One region of the Paenibacillus sp. DP01 genome, then DNA from elsewhere that is predicted to be linked to it. Evidence: a T-box and tRNA genes for the amino acid it is inferred to sense, from the RefSeq annotation. Region 1 holds a T-box; the other holds one or more tRNA genes.
The links. The T-box of region 1 lies ahead of argS (arginine--tRNA ligase). A T-box ahead of a tRNA ligase gene usually reads a tRNA of that ligase, here a tRNA-Arg.
Positions count from the first base shown of each region.

Region 2: it has a tRNA-Arg gene. The T-box ahead of argS (arginine--tRNA ligase) is inferred to sense a tRNA for this amino acid. The anticodon was not compared.

Region 1 covers NZ_CP173059.1:2,322,433-2,326,079, forward strand. The annotation lists gene ACH59B_RS10540 (nicotinate phosphoribosyltransferase) at 1-626, shown strand, start outside; gene ACH59B_RS10545 (molybdenum cofactor biosynthesis protein B) at 691-1,206, opposite strand; gene ACH59B_RS10550 (four-helix bundle copper-binding protein) at 1,470-1,799, shown strand; T-box leader at 1,877-2,135, shown strand; gene argS (arginine--tRNA ligase) at 2,196-3,647, shown strand, end outside.
Region 2 covers NZ_CP173059.1:4,383,170-4,386,816, reverse strand. The annotation lists gene ACH59B_RS19220 (cellobiose phosphorylase) at 1-1,040, shown strand, start outside; gene ACH59B_RS19215 (exodeoxyribonuclease III) at 1,116-1,880, opposite strand; tRNA gene ACH59B_RS19210 (tRNA-Arg) at 2,097-2,170, opposite strand; gene ACH59B_RS19205 (hypothetical protein) at 2,409-3,341, shown strand; gene tig (trigger factor) at 3,485-3,647, shown strand, end outside.

The DNA of each region.
Region 1 (3,647 bases):
CCGAAGGTTTGGATTACGTACAAATTGTTGCTTCCAACGATTTGGATGAAAATACGATTTTCAATCTAAAAGCCCAAGGTGCACGTATTGATGTATGGGGTGTAGGAACACAGCTGATTACGGCTTCAGATCAACCTTCATTAGGCGGAGTGTACAAGCTGGTTGAGCGGGAAGTAGACGGTGAAATGCTGCCGACGATTAAGATATCGGGTAACCCGGAAAAAGTATCTACACCAGGCAAAAAGGATGTATACCGCATTGTAGACAAGAAGAAAGGGAGAGCTGTAGCTGATTACATTTCTTTCCCGGATGAAGAACGTCCGCGTAATGGTAAGCGCCTGAAGCTGTTTAACCCTTTGCATCCATATATGAAGAAGTATGTTGAAAATTACGAAGCTGTACCGATGCTTGAACCTATTTTTTTAAATGGACAGAAGGTATACGAGCTTCCCGAACTGGATGAAATTCGTGCCTATCATGCTTCACAGTTGAAACTGTTTTGGCCAGAATATTTGCGGAAGCTGAATCCTGAAATTTATCGCGTAAATCTTAGCGAGAAGGTGTGGGAGCTAAAGCAAAAGCTGATTGATAGCTACATGCAGCCTGAAGTTGAAGAAAAAGAATAATGTGAAAAGGCACCTCATTCATATGGGGTGCCTTTTTGTGTCGGCGCATGTGTGGAATAAGAGCTTATTTATAAATTTCTCTCATCACATGTCGCAGTTCAGGGACAATAATGCGTTCCATTGCCAAACGAACGGCTCCGCGGGAGCCAGGCATAGAAAACACAGCTGTCTGGCCCACAGTACCCGCTACAGCCCGGCTTAATATAGCTGCTGATCCAATGTCCTCAGCAAAGCTTAAGTAACGGAAGATTTCACCAAAGCCAGGTAGTTCCTTATCCAGTAAAGAGGAGATGGCTTCATATGTAGTATCACGCGGAGAAATGCCAGTACCACCTGTTAAAAGTACAGCCTCGATGTCCTCATGTGCTGCAGCTTCGGTTACCAACTGTCGGATACCCTCATAGTCGTCTTTGACGATAACATATCGAACAACCTTATACCCATTCGTTTCTAGTAGTTCCTTGAGCAGTCGTCCCCCAGTATCGGTTTCCATGGTTCGTGTATCAGAGACGGTCACGACCATGCAGTTAACCTGCTGGGGAGACTCCCGTCGGTGCTCCTCTACAGATGTTATGTTCATTACAATCTTCACTCCTTGATTCATGGTTAAGCATATTCTTTTTTTACAATAGAGGAATGACCGACTGGATGCAAGTCAGCAACGAGGGATAAAAAGTTATGTGATTAATATCCTTGCGCTTGCACCTTGGAATATAGTACACTTCCTTACATAAGTCGGGATTTTCTGGGTTTATTTTGTTGAAAGCGCGAACATCAATTGATTAATTTCAAGGCTCAGCGGGTAATAGTACAGCAGGATCAACAACTGGGAGGTAATGTATTATGAATCATTCATACCAAAAATGCGTGGATGCTTGCCTGGAATGTATGAACGCTTGCAATGTATGCTATGTAGCAAGTTTGAAGGAATATGATTTAGCTATGCTGCGTGAATGTATTCGAGTGAGTAGGGAATGCGCAGAGATATGTGGGTTTGCTGCTCAAATGTTGCAGCGCGGAACGGATTTTGCCGAGGAAATCTGTGAGCTATGCGCCAAAGCCTGTGAGGTATGTGCTGCTGAATGCAGCAAGCATTCCCATAATCATTGCAAACATTGTGCAGAGGCCTGCCGTCATTGTGTTGAGGCTTGTCGCCAATTGGTGGCAGTGTAATTACATATACAGAACTAGTCCCTGAAGAGGGAATAAAAGGTTGCTTTCTACTAAATAGGTTTGTATAATGGTGGGAATTAACGTCAAGGAACGGGAGAGTAGCAACGGAACCGTATCATTACAGCGAGCCGGAAGAGGTGGAAGCCGGTATGAAATCCGATGTGAAGCGCACCCGGGAGACGGTTGATCCAACGATAAGAACTTCTAGTAGATCAACCCGGCTGACACCGTTATTTGTCAATGGAGTGAAATCGCGATTTGTGTAAGCTAGCTTTATCCACACAACCGATTTACAAAGAGTGGTACCGCGGGGATATCGAAGTTCTCGTCTCTTGATTATATCAAGAGGCGAGGGCTTTTTTTTGTTAGATCCTATAAAAAGAAGGAGAGAGGAACATGTTGTTGATGATTGCTACCCAAGCTATTTTAGCTCATACGGGCTTGGAGGAGAAAGAAGTTTTATCTTTATTCGAGGTGCCTCCGCAGCCTGAATGGGGAGATGTGGCGTTTCCCTGTTTTGTGCTGGCTAAGAAATTTCGAAAGTCTCCACAGCATATTGCAATGGAATTGGCAGAGCTAGTAAGCCATGAAGCGGGTCTAACCGCTACAGCATCGGGTGCCTATGTAAATATTACATTGGATCGATCTGTTCATATTCCACCGATGCTAGCTGAATTGAGCAAGACTGAGTTTCTCAAGCCCAATATTGGGCATGGACAGCGAGTAGTAATTGATATGTCCTCGCCCAATATTGCCAAACCATTTGGTATCGGTCATCTTCGCTCTACTGTTATCGGTGCCGCCTTGTATCGCATACTTGGTGAAACCGGATATGTACCGATTAGTGTGAATCATCTAGGGGATTGGGGAACACAATTTGGCAAGCAAATTGCGGCCTATAAAAGATGGGGTAATGAAGAGCAGCTACAACAGGATCCGATCGGGGAATCATTGAAGCTATATGTCCGTTTTCATCAGGAGGCTGAGCATGACCCGTCTTTGGAGGATGAAGGCCGCGAGTGGTTCCGACGTTTGGAGCACGGGGATACTGAGGCTCAACAACTATGGGAGTTTTTTGTTGAAGTCAGTCTGGGTGAATTTGATCGTATGTACCAACGCCTTAACATTTCGTTTGACCATGTGTTGGGGGAAAGCTTTTACAATGATAAAATGCAGGCAGTTGTTGCCCAATTAAGAGCAAAAGGATTGCTGGAGGAAAGTGATGGAGCCCTTGTGGTTCGTCTGGAAGACGAGCAGCTGCCGCCGTGTCTTATTTTGAAGAAGGATGGGACTACCATTTATCCCACCCGTGATCTGGCAACAGCGATTTATCGTCATGAAGTGATGAAGGCTGATCGGCTGCTGTATGTCGTTGGCGGGGAACAGAAGTTACATTTCCAACAGGTATTTGCGGTGCTCAAGCATGCAGGGGAGGCATGGGCAGAGCAATGTGAGCATGTACCGTTTGGTTTAATGCGGTTTGCAGGCAAAAAAATGTCCACAAGACGCGGCAAGGTGGTGAAACTGGAGGAAGTGCTGGATGAAGCTGTAGCGCGTGCTCAAGCCATTATTACGGAGAAGAATCCCAATTTGCTGGAACAAGAGGCAATAGCTGAAGACGTCGGCATCGGCGCAATTATTTTTGGCGATTTAAAAAATAACCGTCTGAATGAAGTGGATTTTTCGTTGGAGGAGGCATTGACCTTCGAAGGTGAGACTGGCCCTTATGTTCAGTATACCCATGCGCGTATACGCAGCCTTCTGGAGAAAGCTCGCGCTCGCGCTGAGGTTGATTCTAATTCCAGTGACAACGTCCTTGGTCAAGAAGGGCATTCTCCTGATTTGAAT
Region 2 (3,647 bases), 2.1 Mb from region 1:
TCTGGTCACGGATTTCGGATGCTAGAGAAGCATACCGTGAAACGGTTCGCTTTGGATTTGAAGGGACAGAAGCAGCATTGTCGTTTGCTGATGTACTGGAGTTTTTGCAGCGGGCTGAACGTAAGATTCAAGAGGGAATGGATAAGGCTCTGCGTATAGGAAAGGGGATATACCCAACCTTCTTTTATTATGAAGCCAAAGAATTCGAGGTACAGCAGGATGAGAACGGGGGGGTGTTTGTAAATATACATTCCTTTAAACGCAAGGATATACCGTTCTTCCTGGAAGGACCAACCCGGGCTATGAAAGTAACTGGCGACATTGTAAATGGGAGGAAGCTGTATCGACTTATCAGACAGAGCGAGCTTTACGACAAAAAGCTGGGTATGTATAAGGTGAATGAGAGTCTGGCGGGACAGCCGTTTGAACTGGGCCGTTCCAGAGCTTTCACGCCAGGGTGGCTGGAAAATGAATCGATATTTATGCATATGGAATATAAATATTTACTTGAGTGTTTAAAGGTGGGTCTATACACTGAATTTTTTGCAGACATCCAAAAAGCGCTACCCCCTTTTATGGACGCTGCGATCTATGGAAGAAGTACGCTGGAAAACAGTTCCTTTATTGCTAGCAGTGCTAATCCTGATGCAAGTTTGCATGGAACGGGCTATATTGCGAGGCTGAGTGGATCAACGGCAGAATTTATTCATATGTGGCTATGGATGATGACAGGCGGGCAGCCATTTGGCTATGATTCTAGGGGGCTTACCTTGAAGCTGGAGCCCAAGTTGCCAGGCTGGCTGTTCACAGCTACAGGTGAGTTAACCTTCTGCTTTCTCGGAAGCTGCCAGGTGACGTATTATAATACAAGTCGCATGGATACTTACGCGCCGGACTGCATAGTGAAACAGTATATACTGCATTATAGCAATGAGGAACAGAAGACAATAAACCAGGCTGTATTAGACCCAAAAGAGGCTCAGGATGTGAGAGACCGGCTGGTTTCTCGTATCGAGGTGCATCTGGAGAGATTGCTTTAATTCATTTAAGCCGTCATGCTGCAAAATAGAGCATGACGGCTTTTTAAGACCCTAATTTCTTGTATTAGTGCGGAATTACGCGGAAATATCTTGCAAATCTAATATAACAGGGCAGTGGTCACTGCCTGTAATATGGCAATCAATACTCGCATCTATTAAAAGCGGACGAAGCCGCTCTGAGACGAGGAAGTAATCAATCCGCCAGCCGATATTCCGTTCTCTCACCTTTGGCATATAGGACCACCAGGAATAAACATCCGTTCGATCAGGATAAAAATATCTGAAGGTGTCTATAAATCCAGCGTTGAGCAGCTGTGACATGCGGTCTCGTTCCTCGGGCGTGAAGCCAGCATTTCCGTAGTTGGCTTTGGCATTTTTGAGATCGATCTCCTGATGAGCCACGTTCAAGTCTCCGCAAATGATGACAGGCTTCAGAGTGTCTAGTTGTTGCAGATAGTTGCGAAAACGGTCTTCCCATTCGAGCCTGTATGGCAATCGGGATAAATCCCGTTTGGTATTCGGTGTGTACACATTGACAAGATAAAATTTTTCAAATTCCAGCGTAAGGGTTCGACCCTCCGGTTCTTCATTTTCTTCGAGTCCATAATGCACAGAGAGCGGCTTGATTTTGGTGAAAATAGCTGTGCCAGAATACCCTTTTTTCTCAGCATAATTCCAGTATTGCATGTATTCCTCCATGTTCTCCATGAGGATTTGTCCTTCTTGAAGCTTCGTTTCCTGTACGCAAAAAATATCGGCATTCGTTTCTTTTAGATAAGTATAGAATCCTTTGGTTACACAGGCTCTTAAGCCATTTACATTCCAAGATATTAATTTCATTTGATTAAACTCCTTACTACTCCACGCAGTCAAGCGGTGTAATGGGTATATCCTCGATTAAAAGGCTGTCCCAGACAAGCGCTCGAACAGCGCTACGGAAACAGCCTTTTCTACATTAAAATAGGTTGTAATACGATGCTGGGCTCCAACGTTCACGGTGGGTCCTATTTCGCTGGAAAATAAAAAAAGCTTCCTAAATAGGAAGCTTCGGCTATACGTCCCAGGAGGGATTCGAACCCCCGACCGACGGCTTAGAAGGCCGTTGCTCTATCCAGCTGAGCTACTGGGACATAAAATTCAAGCGAATATTAATATATCATATGGATGGAAAAGATTCAAGTCTTATTTTGCATTTATCGTTTATTTGGGCTCTACACCACATAAATTCAGACTACACATCGTTTTTTTTGCCTTATAAAAGGGTATGTTAGAATACAGGTGAATATGTTGAAGACGAGTGGTTGAACTTCGGCTGCTGTTTCTCATATAATCTACAAATACTTTAGCTTGCGGAGGAGAGGGGGTGCCTTGAAAATAAAGGACTCCAAGGTGACGACAAAAGAAAATAATATCGTATTGTTTCCGAAGACACTGGACTACTATCAAATTCAACTTACGGTGATGCTTGAAAACGAACGTTACGGAGAGGCGATGGCGATGCTGCGCTTTTTGATGCAGTGTCAGGGACAGGAGCAGAAACAATACGATGAATGGAACGCTCTATCACAATGGTTGGAAGCTGCATTTCCACAGTATGCTGACAGCGGAGCGGTAACGGACAATGTGGAAGAAGACGAAGTCAGTGAAGTTGAGTTGGCTCGCCGTCATGCACGTTTTAAGCAGGAACAGAATGCAGGCTACGGTAACAAGCTTTTGCAGATGGCTATGGATCAACCGTTATCCGAACAGACGATTCTAGCTTTGGAACAGCTATCCTACTTGGAACTGCCGGAGATCGACGATGCTTTGCTTCGCTGGATTACTGAACGGGAAATCCATCCTCTTCTTCAATTCCGTGTTCTACAGACATTGAGACGCCGCGGAATGGAAGGAACGATAGAAATCAGACGGGGTGATGAACAGACGGAAATCGATATTGAAACGGTTCCGTTACAGCCTGATGAGTTTCCAGAGGCGATTATGCGTATTTTGGAACGGGTAGCCGACCAGACTGAAGTGCATGAGCCCACACTATTCTATTTTGCACAGGAGCTGTGGTCACAGTTTGTGATGGCCGTGTACGGTACGAAAGATTATAGATCAATGTTGGTAGAAGAGGACGGAATGCCGGATATTTGGGCAGCAGCACTCCATCAGACCGTTTCGGAAAGTTTGAACGGGAACAATAATGAAGAAGAAACCCGCGCTATATATGGCATTACAGATGCACTGCGCTTCCGTTTTGAGCAAGCATATCGGTCGATGCGATTATTCGTAGCGGCGGGAATGAACACTCCTTAATGACCGGAAACGTTTACCTGTTAAAGCATTCAAGGGCTGCTCTTGAAAAAGACAGTAATGTTAGATATACTATAGTGGTTATTTTGTGTGCGTTGATTGTAATGAAAACTAAGTGAAGATTTTGTTGGAGGGGAAAGCATAAAATGAAAGCAACTTGGGAGAAAATAGAGAAGAACCTTGGGGTTCTTGAAGTTGAGGTAGACGCGGATCGTGTAGCCGCTGCACTCGACAAAGCTTTTAATAAAGTGGTTAAACAAGTAAGCGTACCAGGATTCCGTAAAGGTAAAGTGCCACGTCCTATCTTTG